DNA from 2 places in the Halalkalibacillus sediminis genome. Region 1 is predicted to be linked to the other one. Evidence: a T-box and tRNA genes for the amino acid it is inferred to sense, from the RefSeq annotation. Region 1 holds a T-box; the other holds one or more tRNA genes.

Region 1 (7,090 bases):
GGTACGACGAAATCAATCTTGCGTGAGGCGATGGAAAGTGTAGTTCCGGAGCACGTGTTGAATCGCAAAAAATTAGGCTTCCCCGTACCTATCCGTCATTGGTTACGCAATGAATTATATGATTGGGCGGCGGGGTTAATTAAAAACAGCCAGACCGATTATTTGTTGAATAAAGATGTAGTCATTAATTTGTTAGAAAAGCATCGAGAAGGTAAGCAGGATTATAGTAGGAAAATATGGACAGTGCTTATGTTCATGCTATGGCATCAGATTTACATTGAAGGTGTTTATAGTATAGAAGAATTACAAATAGAAGATGAAGCAAAAAGCAAGCTTACGACGAAGTAATCGTAATTGCTTGCTTTCCCATCTGCACCCAAGCGGCGCGAAAATCGTCGATGGGTGCTTTATTTATATCTTGTTGTAGGGGATCATTGAAGTAAATGAATTCCTCATCATAACCGACAACAAGGACGGAGTGTTCTTTCATTGTGATGTCGATCTTACCCTGAGGGGTGCTCCATGTTTCAAAAGCAGTATTAGGTAAAGGTTTGAAGGTAGTGTTAGTAATGACTAAAACTGGTTCATCTTCGTGAACCGAAGCAAGAATATTCTCAAAGGAGAATCCGGTGAGGTTTTCTACTCTTTCTCCAGCGTATTGTTTCGCTAACTTCTCTATTGGTCCATTATAGACACCGTAACCAGGGTTCTCTAGTGAAAACATATCCCCCACGAAACCTTCATGTGGGTTTCCGAAGTGGACATTACCATTCTTGTTCTTCATGGGTGTTGGGTCTTTTTTGATCTCATCAGCCAACTCCATTTTATCAGCTTCTATTTCATGATAATTTAATAGCATTGCAAGAGTGGTTACCTCACAACCACGGGGTAGTTGCGGATATTGCTGGATGATGGGAGCTTCAATCAATTTCTCCTCTGCCAAAATATACTGTTCGATCAGAGAGTTTTCAGTTATCGATGACCAATTATCGTTATTCTCCGCAAAGACAAGTGAGGAATTAGCCTGCTTGTCTATAAAGGTTTCCTCGTACCACCCGAGAATAGCTGGGTGGTTTTGTCCTAGCATAATAATAAAAAGTGCGATTGAACATCCGAAAAATAAGCCAGCAAATAAATAGCTAACTTTTCGGAAACTTTTTTGTTTAATAGAAGATACAACTAGTAAAAGTGCAACTAGTGAACTGAATACCAATAGCCATCCATACATATAACTTACCCCTTAAGACTGGTTCGATTTGTAAACTTGTCCTTTTTCCACATACTCTGTACGAATACGTTTCATTTCCTTATAATCTTCATCGGTCAAATCTCTGACAACTTTAGCAGGTCGTCCGAATGCTAAAGTATTGGAGGGGATTTTTTTACCAGGCGGTACGAGGCTTCCAGCACCAACAAAGGCATTTTCTCCAATCTCAGCACCATCTAAAATAGTCGACCCCATCCCAATCAATGCATTCTTGCTAACTTTGCAAGAGTGGAGCAATACTTGGTGACCAACGGTGACTCCATCTTCTATTTCTAATGGCATACCAGGGCTTTGGTGAAGCATACTCTGGTCTTGGATGTTGACACTTTTCCCTATAATTGTTGGGGCTACATCGCCACGAATGACAGTCTTGAACCAAATACTACAATAGGCTCCTATTGTTACCTCGCCTGTCACTACAACATCTTCTGATAAGTAGGCTGTGTCATCAATTTGAGGGTATTTTCCTTTGTATTCGAGTATCATATTGTTCCTCCTATAATAGGTTGTGATAAGATAATTATATCAAATTAGAAGAAACAGATGGTAGGAGAGGGATTGGATGATTGTAAGAGAAACAGAGAACCCGACAGCTGTTGTGGTTGTCATTCATGGTGCATTCGAACATTCTGGTCGATATGAATGGCTTTTTAATAAATTATTGAAGCAAGGCTATCACATTGTATATGGCGATTTGCCTGGGCAAGGGGTTACCCAGAAAAAGTTAGGCCACATCAAATCGTTTAAGCAATATTTTGACACGGTTTCTGAATGGATCGATCAAGCAAAAACTTATGATTTACCTGTTTTCCTTTTAGGTCATAGCATGGGTGGATTAATTGCTATTCGCATTCTCCAGGAACAAAACATTGAGGTTGATGGAGTGATTTTATCCTCGCCAGCCCTCGGTTTATGCAATGTTCCAGAAAAGCCGTTATACATGTTATCAAAGGTGCTAAACGTATTAGCTCCGTCTGTTCTAGTTCCTACCAATGTCCATTCAAAAATGGCTACGCGGAATGAAGCATTTATTGCTAGGGATGTTAGTGATCCTTTATATTTAAGGAAAGTCTCTGTACGTTGGTATTTGGAATTTGAAAAAGGGATCGATCTTGCCTTTAAGAAAATTAAGAAATATCCTGATGTACCGACGCTGTTACTCCAATCTGGAGAAGATTTATTAGTTGATGTTGATGCGGTTAAGAAATGGTTCAACCAAGTGGACTTATCAGAGAAGAAAATAAAGATATATGAAGACCTTTATCATGAGATATTGAATGAACCAGAACGTGATGAAGTATATGCCGATGTGATACAGTTCATCGAGCATCAAAGAAATTAATCGAAGGATTGATAGCAAGGATCTTTACAGGAGGATGATTTAGATTAGAAACATTCCAACCTCTCTCACGAAAATATTATCAGTCAGTTATCGTAAAATTTTCCCCCAGGCAAATGAAGAGCTTGATGGTTGGAGAAAATTAGCTGAGAAGATACCGAATGATGAACTAAGAACACAAGCACTTGAAAGCATTGACTCTAAAACATTCCACTGTGAAGGTGGCTCGATTTATGCTGTGCTGGCTAGAGAAAACTGGGAGGACGCGATTAGCTTCATCGTAGCTTACCAGACAATCAGTGACTATCTAGATAACTTATGTGATAGAAGTACTTCGCTTGATCCAGAGGATTTCCGCCAACTTCATTTATCCATGTTAGATGCAATTTCGCCAAATTCCGTGAATAAGAGAAGAAATTATTATCAGTTTAGGGATGAACAAGATGATGGAGAATACCTGGCTTCACTAGTCGCCACATGCCAGGAAATAACTAGGCGAATAAAAGATTATGAACGAATTTATCCGACGATTCATCGTCTAGCTGGGTTGTATATCGATCTCCAGGTACATAAACATGTACGACTAGATGAAAGGGTGCCTCGGTTAGAGGAATGGTTCAATAGGGAAAAAGATGATGAGGAACTCTTTTGGTATGAATTTTCTGCTGCGACGGGGTCTACCATCGGAATCTTTTGTTTAATTTCTTATGGTCTGGATGATATTTACGTTGGTGAAGAAGTGTATCAATCTTATTTTCCGTATATGCAGGGGTTGCACATTCTCCTAGATTATTTCATCGACCAAAAAGAGGATGAAGTTGAAGGTGACCTGAACTTCTGTCATTACTATGAAAGCGAAGATATTTTGAAAGAACGGTTCGAATATATGATAAAAAATGCTCGAGAAGGAATTAATGGAATACCGGATCCACAATTCCATGAACAAATTGTTGTATGTTTAGTAGGGCTTTATTTATCTGATCGAAAAGTGAACGATTTTCATAACGGAAAGGAAATCTGTAATCATCTCTTGAGGAAAACAGGTTGGAAAGCTAAATTCATCTACTGGAATGGAAAAGGCTATCGGAAAGTTAAAAAGCGCATATGACTCAATAAAAAAGCCTCCTGAAAATTTCAGGAGCCTTTCGTCTATTTTTTAAAAACTGCAATTACATATGGTGCAGCTTCACTTCGGTTGACCATCTGATATTTTGCGATGTCGGCATCTTTTGCAGGGATTTTGGATAGGTGTGACACGAGTGAGTCGGACTCATGGTTGCCTTGTTCGTGACCGGGATAAACCACGAAAACGATGTATTTATTTGGTTTAAGCAATTCAAAAAGATCATTGAATGCTATGATGGTTGTTCTGCTGAGAGTAGTAACAGTGTGATCGCCACCTGGTAAATACCCCAGATTGAATATCACCCCATCAATTGATTCGACTTCTTTTTGTTTTAAAAGGTCTGCAGCGTTCTCGTGTCCTATATTGAAAGTGTATATATTTTGGGCGTCTTCTTGTTGAAAAAGTTTTTTTGACTGTAATATAGCCTCCTCTTGGATATCAAATCCATAGACAGCTCCCTCTTTCCTCACAATTTTACTGAGGAACAAGCTGTCGTGTCCGTTACCTAAAGTAGCATCAACTACTATATCGCCTTCACGTAATGATTCTTCCAAAATAGAATGTGCAAGGGGAATGATTGATTTCACTTAATCCAACACCTTTATATTTACTGATTCTGACTGAATAATTTTATCATGGGGAATGCTAAAGAACAAAGCTACCTGAAGCTTTTAAGAAGATCACCATTATAAAAACTTGACAATTAGCACTTATTTAATTAAAATACTTTCATATATTATATACTGACAGTGATAAGGAGTAGTAAGATTTAAAGCATGTATAGAGAGATGACGGTTGGTGGAAGTCATTCTTGCTTAATCTGAACTCGCCTTTTGAGTTGTATACATGAACTGAAGTAGTGTATACCGTCTTCCGCGTTAAGGAGTCAAGTGAGCATAGCTTCTATGCTAATTTGGGTGGTACCACGGGTAACTCTCGTCCCAACGTTTGTTGGGGTGGGAGTTTTTTATTTTATATATAATTTAGGAGGAATTGATATGGCTTTCGATCATCAGCAAATTGAATCAAAATGGCAAAATTACTGGCAAGAGAATAAAACATTCAAGACAAATACATTATCTGAAAAAGAGAAATTCTATGCGTTGGATATGTTCCCTTACCCTTCTGGAGCGGGTTTACATGTCGGGCATCCTGAAGGCTATACGGCAACAGATATCGTTTCCCGTATGAAGCGGATGCAAGGATATGAAGTATTGCACCCTATGGGATGGGATGCTTTCGGACTTCCTGCAGAACAGTATGCAATTGATACCGGCAACGATCCGGCCGATTTCACTGAGGAAAATATCCAAACGTTTAAACGGCAAATTCAGTCTCTGGGCTTTTCCTATGACTGGGACCGGGAAGTAAACACAACTGACCCTGATTATTACAAGTGGACCCAGTGGATCTTCATTCAATTGTATAAAAAAGGTCTAGCATATATCGATGAAGTACCTGTTAACTGGTGCCCAGCACTTGGGACAGTTCTTGCAAATGAAGAAGTCATCGACGGAAAGAGTGAACGTGGAGGACATCCGGTTGTTCGTAAACCGATGCGTCAATGGATGCTAAAAATAACCGCTTATGCGGATCGTTTGCTTGAAGATCTTGAGGAGCTTGATTGGCCAGAAAGTTTGAAAGATATGCAGCGTAACTGGATAGGAAAATCCGAGGGTGCTGAGGTAAGCTTTGAGATTGAAGGTGCAGCGGAGTCGTTCAAGGCTTTCACTACACGCCCGGATACCTTATTCGGTGCGACGTATGCTGTTTTTTCTCCAGAGCATCCGTTAGTTGAAAAAATTACAACTAAAGATCAATTGTCCGCGGTAGAAGCGTATAAGAAAGATGTTCAAACGAAAAGTGAACTTGAACGAACTGACCTTGCGAAAGATAAATCAGGTGTGTTTACTGGTGCATATGCAATCAATCCGATTAATGGAGAAAAAATGCCGATCTGGATTGCAGATTATGTGTTGATGTCTTATGGTACTGGTGCCATCATGGCTGTTCCTGCTCACGACGAAAGAGACTATGAATTCGCGAAAAAGTTCGAACTACCAATTGTTGAAGTCGTAGCTGGTGGAAATGTGGAAGAAGAAGCCTATACAGGGGACGGAGAACACGTGAATTCTGGATTCTTGAATGGCTTAGGTAAAGAAGAGGCTATTACAAAAGCAATCGATTGGTTGGAAGAAGAGGGTGTCGGAAAGCGTGAAACGACTTATCGTCTAAGAGACTGGTTGTTTAGTCGACAACGTTATTGGGGTGAACCAATTCCGGTAATCCACTGGGAAGATGGAACAATGTCGCCAGTTGATGAGGACGATTTGCCTCTTGTATTGCCTAAGACAACTGAAATAAAACCATCCGGAACTGGAGAATCTCCTCTAGCTAATATTACAGAATGGGTTAACGTTGAGGATTCTGCAACAGGTAAAAAAGGACGTTTAGAAACAAATACAATGCCACAATGGGCAGGTAGCTGTTGGTATTATCTTCGTTACATCGATCCAGATAACAGCGAGATGCTAGCTGATCCTGAAAAGCTGAAGAAATGGCTACCAGTTGATATCTATATAGGTGGAGCAGAACATGCTGTGCTTCACTTACTATATGCTCGTTTCTGGCACAAGGTTTTATATGATATTGGAGTAGTTCCAACGAAAGAACCTTTCCAGAAATTGTTTAACCAAGGAATGATTCTAGGTGAAGGTAACGAAAAGATGAGTAAATCTAAAGGTAATGTTGTCAATCCTGATGATATTGTAGAAACTCATGGAGCTGATACTTTAAGATTGTATGAAATGTTCATGGGACCTCTTGAAGCTTCAGTAGCTTGGAGTACAAATGGCTTGGATGGCGCTCGCCGTTTCCTTGACCGCGTGTGGAGACTATACATGGAGGATTCAGGGGAACTTTCAGGGAGAATCGTTGACGATTCTAATGCTGATCTGGAAAAGGTCTATCATGAAACAGTCAAAAAAGTTACTGAGAATTACGAAGCACTCCGATTCAATACAGCAATTTCTCAAATGATGGTATTCGTCAATGAATGTTATAAAACTGACAAACTTCCTAGACAGTTTGCAGAAGGATTCGTACAATTACTTTCACCAATAGCACCGCACGTTGCAGAAGAACTGTGGTCGAAACTTGGGCATGAAGGTACGATTTCTTATCAGGCTTGGCCGACTTTTGATGAATCAAAGCTTGAAGAGGATCAGGTAGAAATCGTTATTCAAGTAATGGGTAAAGTTCGCTCAAAAGCGTTGGTCAATAAAGACGCTGATCAAAAAGAATTAGAAGAAATAGCACTTTCTGATGAAACTATCCAAGAATGGATTGAAGGCAAAAC
Region 2 (7,090 bases), on a different contig from region 1:
CTGAAAATCAAGATAGAATATCTGATATCATGTACGAGGCCAGAGAATATTATGGTGATTCTTTCGGGTTAATGGTTGCTGTTGGGTTGTTGGAAGAAGAGCTTAGTAAGGACTATTCAAGAGGAGAGTCCTTATTAATATCTGGAACAGGTACAATTGAAAAGGATCAATCAGTAGGGTCAGTGGGAGCCATACGCTATAAATTATTAACTGCCGAAGAAAATGGCGTAGATATCTTTTTTGTACCCAAAGATGAGGCGTATTACGGAGAAGCTAGCAACCAAAGGAAAGCGATCAATGTTTTAAGACAAGAAGATCTAGAATTAGAAGTCGTATATGTCTCAACATTACAAGAGGCGATTAATTTTCTTGAGAATTTAAATTAAAAAATAGAAAAGGTGATTCTGAATGAAAAAACTAGCATCTGAATCAATAGGAAAAATATTGCGCACTATTCTCCTGGTGATTATTATTGCTGAATTAATTGCTTTATCCACCACAATTATTTATGTTATCAATTATGATTTATACCTATCTCTTGCTCAAATGGAACATGCAATTAATATATTTATTCTGATCTCACTACTTATTATGTATGTAATATATTTTACTTGGATGTATAAAGTACATATAGACATGCAATATTACACCTTAAATTATCCCATTAGGCCAAGTAAATCAGTTTGGAGTTTTCTAATTCCTATTTACAACTTGTACGGTGCTTGGAACGTGCACTCTAACCTGTCGAATACTTTCAGTCAGCGTAATTACTCTAATTTTACTAAGATAGGTGATAGAATAATGGCATTGTTACCAATTGCATATATTTTGACTTTCGCAGACCGAGTTCTAGCCAATATAGTTAATGATATGTTGGCTTCTCAAGAGTTTATCTCTGATTTTATATGGCTTTCTGTAGAGGTTGTCTTCCTAGCATTATTACTTACTTATTGGGGACTATATAAGTCAATTACAAATGGGGTTAGATTAATCGGTGGTGCAGATCTTTCTAGTAATGAAGATGAAACGACCGAAACCAAAGGAGCTTAATATAATCTTTGTCCTCTTTTTTCTTGGAGACGGGGACTTTTTTGATGGGGGTTTGGGATTAAGTTTAAATCCTTCTCCCTTGACTATCATACAAACGTTAATAATTTTTGTTTTCCTAATAAAAAACTCTTGGATGTTGTTTAAAACAACGTCCAAGAGTTTTTTTAAAAAGATGTAGTATTAGTCGCAGGGGTCGAACCGGCGTTCAGTCTTACGAAGACATTACAGCCCTTTGGTTACAAATCCCTTTAAGAAAGTCAATAGAGACATCATTAAATTCCTCTGGTTTTTCTACATTACATACATGACCGCTATCCTTTATTACCTCTAATTGTGCCTGTTCACTATTTTTCACCATTTGTTGTGCACCATAGAGAAACATATAATCCTCTTGTCCCATGACATACAGTGTTGGTATATCAACTTTATTTTCTTCGAAATGAACTAAAAGAGGCGCTACATCATTCGTTAACTTAAACCATTTAATAAATTCTTTTTGGCACAGTTTTTTTGCTTGATTAACAAATAGTATGCGCGATTCATGATGTCTTTTCTTGGGCATTAAACACCAAGCAAAGAATTTGTACAACCACATATACGGAATTATTTTTTTAGTTAAATTCCCAAGCGATATCAGTGTTTTTACACGAGTATTTAAGCGGATTACTGCTCCACCTAAAACCATTGATTGAACTCTGCTTGGATCTATTTCACCAATGTTTCTAATTAAAATAGTACCTAATGATATTCCTACAAAATGAGCTTTCTTAATGTTCTTATGGTCTAACACTTCAATAATATCCCGACTGACATTATCGAAGGAATATTTCTTGTTTAAGACAATTGGGTTCCTAGATTTACCATGTCCTCTTAGATCTATTAGCAAAACATTAAAATGTTTCTTGAATTCTTTCACTTGCTTATACCAGACAGATGAACTTCCACCTGCCCCATGTACGAACACTACCCATTCATCACTTTTGGCTAATCTATATTCTTTATAGTAGAGCATTATCTTCCCCTCAAACACTTAAAATATTTTAAACGCATCAAATTCAGTTAAAAATCTTTTTTTCTATTAAAATAAACGTAATTACACCCCTTCACAATATAGGTTTTCTAAGCAATTTTCAAGTTTTAAATGCATCAGCGACTCCGCAAGTGTGTGTAAGAAAAATAAAAGCGCTCTACGAATATACGCAAAGCGCTAAAACTTTAAAGTTAAGTACCGGTGGCCTGGTTCGAACCGCCACTCTGTGAGGAACAAAATCACGTGTCGTGCGTTTGAATTAGCTTTTGTTCTCCGGAAGCTTCACGTCATCATTTCTTGAGTGCTTTAGAATCTATACTGCCCCCCGAAATTACGTCTGCTTTTCTGCTAATCTATCCTTACAGACACAACAGTTTGTTTATTGACTTGAATATAAGTTATAATAGGTATGCTTTTGAATCACCTTTCAATTAAGGAAGGGGTTTTTTTATGATTACTTTAAATAATGTCAGCAAACGGTTCGACTCTTTTGAAGCAGTTCAGTCGGTATCGTTAAGTATAAAGTCGGGCGAAATTCACGGTATTATTGGGGCGAGTGGTGCAGGGAAATCAACATTACTGCGTATGATTAACTTGATCGAACATCCTGATGAAGGCGACGTGATCATCGATGGAGAAACGCTAAACCATTTAAGGGGAAAGCGAATACGTCAGATACGTCAGTCGTTAGCTATGATTTTTCAAGGGTATCATTTAATAAACAATAAAACGGTTTTCGATAATGTAGTCACACCATTAGAACTAGCTAAAACTCCGAAAACAGACCGTGCAGAACAAGTATTGGAGAGCCTGCGGTTTGTAGGCATGGAAGAGTTGAAAAATCAGTACCCAAGTCAACTTAGTGGAGGGCAAAAACAACGCGTCGCTATCGCACGCGCGATTGTCAACCAGCCTAAAGTGTTGTTATGTGATGAACCTACCTCATCACTTGATCCCAATACGACAGCGGAAGTGCTCGAAGTATTACAACGGATTAATCAAGAATTTGGCGTGACCGTCATCATTGTTAGTCACGAAATGGAAGTAATCAAAAGCATCTGTACAAGAGTAACGGTCATGGCAGATGGTCGAGTCTATAAGGAAATTGAAATTGATCCGACAGGTGTACACAAAATGGAACATAGCGCAGAAGGATTTATCAATAGATTGAAGCCAAGCGGTGACAACGAACATGCCTAATATATTAGTTGAGTATCAAACAGAGATTTGGGTGTCGATTGGCGAAACATTTATTATGGTTGGTTTTTCAATACTAGCGGCATTGTTAGTCGGACTTCCAATTGGGACGTTTTTATTCCTGTGTCGCAAAGGACAATTGCTTGATAATAAGCTTGTCTTTTCATCGTTGAACTTAATCGTGAACATTATTCGTTCTTTTCCATTTTTGTTACTTGTGATCTTTATGATTCCATTCACACGTTTTGTTATTGGAACGGGAACTGGTACAGCAGCTGCGACCGTCCCAATGGTTGTGATCGCAATCGCGCACTATTCTCGTCTTGCAGAGCAATCTCTTCTCGATGTTCCTAAAGGAGTGATGGAAGCGGCTGTTTCAATGGGCGCCTCGGTTAAAGAAATTATTTTTAAATTTTTGTACGTTGAAGCACGCTCAGCGCTCGTCCTAAGCATGACAACCTCAACAATTAGTTTTATTTCTTATTCAACAATTATGGGTGTCGTGGGGGGTGGCGGCATCGGTGATTTTGCAATACGTTATGGCTACCTACAATTTCGAACCGATTTGATGATTTATATTATCATTATTATGGTGATATTTGTGCAACTTATTCAATATGCTGGCATTACTTTAGCAAGAAAGATAGACAAACGATAAGGGGAAATTATTAATGAAAAAATGGCTCATAATTATAATGACAGTCCTAGTATCTGTGCTAGTCGCATGTGGTGACAGCAACGAAAGTGAGAACGCAGAAAGTTCAAATGAAGATAATGGTGAAGATAAAGAACAAACAATAAGAGTTGCTGTGGTTGAATCACCTATGTTAGATGTTGTAGAAATTGCAAAGGAAAAACTCGCTGAAGACAATATTGAAGTAGAGATCGTTGAAATGGGTGACTATATTCAACCAAACGTAGCACTAGCAAATGAGGAAGTCGATGCGAACTTTTCACAACACGTTCCATTTATGGAACAGTTCAACCAAAACAAAGATGCTAATTTAACAGAGGTACAGCCGATTTATCATGCGAATTTCGGCCTTTATGCACAAGAATCCGCTAGCGTCGAAGATTTTCCTGATGACGCATCGATTGGTATAGCAAATGATCCATCTAACATCGATCGTTCTCTTCGCCTATTGGCTTCACACGACTTAATAGAGTTGAAAGAAATAGACGGCGAGCAATACGGATTAGATGATATCAAGGAAGACTCACACAACTATAGTTTTGAACAAGCGGGTATTGCTGCATTAACTCGTTTATATGAAGATTTTGATGGCGTTATAATTAACCCAACACACGCTGGTAACTTAGATTTAACTCCAGCTGAGGATGCGCTCATCACCGAAAAAGAAGATAATAAATTCGCAATTACATTAGTCGCACGCGAAGATAATGTGGACTCAGAATTGATTCAGAAATTATCTGAGGCGATGACTAGCGAAGAGGTTCGCGAATTTTTAAATTCTCGTGAAGGCAAAGCTTCTATTCCAGCATTCTAAAAAAATTGTACAACTTTCCTCTGACATTTATCTTATAAAGTCAGAGCTAGGGTCAGGACCTCCTCGGACATTCGTCCATATAAGAGGTGGCTGACCCTTTATTTTTGCAGATGAAATTCCTTTTTAAATTCTTTTAATGATTATTAAAATCTTTTTCTCAATAACAAAAAAGCACTCACAAACATTGATACATCAACATTTGTGAATGCTTTTTTAAGAATTATCTCGTAATCAACTAAAATACCGGTGGTCGGGTTCGAACCGACACTCCGTGAGGAACACGATTTTGAGTCGTGCGCGTCTGCCAATTCCGCCACACCGGCAAATGTGTCACAAAGAATATAATAGTATGGATTGGCTTGTTTGTCAATGGGTTTTCTCAATGAAAATGTGCGGGTTTACAACTTGGTAAACCCGCTTCAATCTATAGTTCATCAAATCCGTTCGTGTCGGACACTTTTGTATATTGTCTGGATTTTTGTTCGAAGAAGTCAGACTTTCCTTCGTCCACATCTTTGTATGCTTTGATCCATTTCATAGGGTTTTCTGTCACTTCCGGAAATGGTATCCCCGCGCCTAATAGCTTACAGCGCTTATTAGCCATATATTTGATATAGTTTTCGAGATCACTCATATGGATTCCATCCATGCGATTACCGATGATGTAATGACCCCATTTGATTTCTAGCTCTGTAGCTTTTCTGAATGTATCAGTTACAAACTGTAGGTTTTCTTCTGTATTCAGTTCTGGATTTTCCTTCAATGTCTCTTTAAAAATATACGCGAACAAGTTAACATGCAATTGTTCATCTCTATTGATGTAATTGATCATCGTGCTAGTTGATACCATCTTCTGGTTACGAGCCAGATTATAGAAAAAGGCGAACCCTGCGTAAAAGAATAAACCTTCAAGGGCAACATCATAGACGATTGACTCTATAAATGCTTGGGGGGACTTTTCTTTCACGAATCGTTCATAGCCTTGTGCAATGAATTCATTACGTTCTTTGAGGATTTCATCGTGCTTCCAGTATTCAAATATTGCATCCTGTTCATCTTTTTCTACTAAAGAAGATAACACATAGGAATATGACTGGTTATGAACAACTTCCTGGAAAGATAGCACCTGCATTAAGGCTGCAAGGCTTGAATCGGTCAAATAATCGGCTACTTTAGAGGAGTAGTCAGTCTGAATCGAATCTAAAAAAGCTAATAGTCCGATTATTTTCTTAAAGGTTTCTTGCTCGTCTGCTGTAAGCTCTGGCCACTGCTTACGATCGTTCGACATATTGATTTCAAATGGCGTCCAAAAGTTCGCAAGCATGTTTTTATACATGGGATATGCCCAGCTGAAGCGAACGTCATCCCAGTTTAGCACGTTTGAACTTTGTCCATTGATGATGCCTGTTGAAGCGTTCGGTGCGTTAGTTTCATATAATTTACGTTCGTGTAATTGTTGAGTCATCGTCATCCTCCCTTATGATGAGCAGCTTTCGCAGTCTTCAATGTCTGATGATGTAGAGCGTGTGTAATAAGTCGTTTTTAAACCTGACTTCCATGCATGCATGTGTAATTCGAGTAGTTCCTTCGCTTTTATATTGTTTTTCACATATAGATTGAATGAAATCGACTGGTCGACATGCTTTTGTCGTGCAGCGTTCTGGTTGATGCTCCAATGATGGTCAATTTCATAAGCTGATTTGTAATACCAGAACGTTTTCTCGCTTAAATCAGGTGCCGTGACAGGAATCTTGTAATTCTTCTTCTCTTCTGAATAAAACTTTTTAAAAATCGGATCGATGCTGGCGGTACTTCCAGCGATGATACTCGTACTGGAATTTGGCGCGATAGCCATCAAATATCCATTCCTGATGCCATGTTCTTTAACTTCATCTGCTAATAATGACCATTTGAATTCCTCAGTGTCCATATAATCTTCGAAATAACTGCCTGTTTCCCATTTCGATCCATTAAATAGTGGATAGCTACCCTTCTCTTTTGAGAGTTCCATACTTGCCTGTATCGTCAAAAAAGCAACTTTTTCATAAAGATGGTCTGCATAGTCAACTGCTTCTTCTGATTCCCAGCGTATCCCCTCTAATGCCAACAGATGATGATATCCAAAGGTACCAAGACCAACCGCACGATACTTTTGATTCGTTAATTGGGCTTGCAGTACAGGTATTGTATTCAAGTCAATCACATTATCAAGCATGCGAACTTGAATGGGAATCAATCGCTCTAATACATTCGCGGGTACAGCTTTTCCTAAATTGATACTGGATAAATTACAAACCACGAAGTC

Evidence for each region. A T-box is a leader RNA that pairs with one kind of tRNA and senses whether it is charged. The one in region 1 lies ahead of leuS (leucine--tRNA ligase), so its partner is inferred to be a tRNA-Leu.
Region 2: it has a tRNA-Leu gene. The T-box ahead of leuS (leucine--tRNA ligase) is inferred to sense a tRNA for this amino acid. The anticodon was not compared.

What each region holds. Positions count from the first base shown of each region.
Region 1 covers NZ_PJNH01000002.1:679,601-686,690, forward strand. The annotation lists gene asnB (asparagine synthase (glutamine-hydrolyzing)) at 1-348, shown strand, start outside; gene CEY16_RS09535 (C39 family peptidase) at 335-1,228, opposite strand; gene CEY16_RS09540 (gamma carbonic anhydrase) at 1,241-1,753, opposite strand; gene CEY16_RS09545 (alpha/beta hydrolase) at 1,830-2,609, shown strand; gene CEY16_RS09550 (tetraprenyl-beta-curcumene synthase family protein) at 2,653-3,714, shown strand; gene mnmM (tRNA 5-(aminomethyl)-2-thiouridylate-methyltransferase MnmM) at 3,756-4,319, opposite strand; T-box leader at 4,473-4,679, shown strand; gene leuS (leucine--tRNA ligase) at 4,731-7,090, shown strand, end outside.
Region 2 covers NZ_PJNH01000001.1:3,646-10,735, reverse strand. The annotation lists gene CEY16_RS00120 (hypothetical protein) at 1-386, shown strand, start outside; gene CEY16_RS00115 (hypothetical protein) at 409-1,050, shown strand; gene CEY16_RS00110 (alpha/beta fold hydrolase) at 1,262-2,062, opposite strand; gene CEY16_RS00105 (methionine ABC transporter ATP-binding protein) at 2,531-3,280, shown strand; gene CEY16_RS00100 (methionine ABC transporter permease) at 3,273-3,935, shown strand; gene CEY16_RS00095 (MetQ/NlpA family ABC transporter substrate-binding protein) at 3,949-4,785, shown strand; tRNA gene CEY16_RS00090 (tRNA-Leu) at 5,027-5,108, opposite strand; gene CEY16_RS00085 (ribonucleotide-diphosphate reductase subunit beta) at 5,210-6,250, opposite strand; gene CEY16_RS00080 (ribonucleoside-diphosphate reductase subunit alpha) at 6,263-7,090, opposite strand, start outside.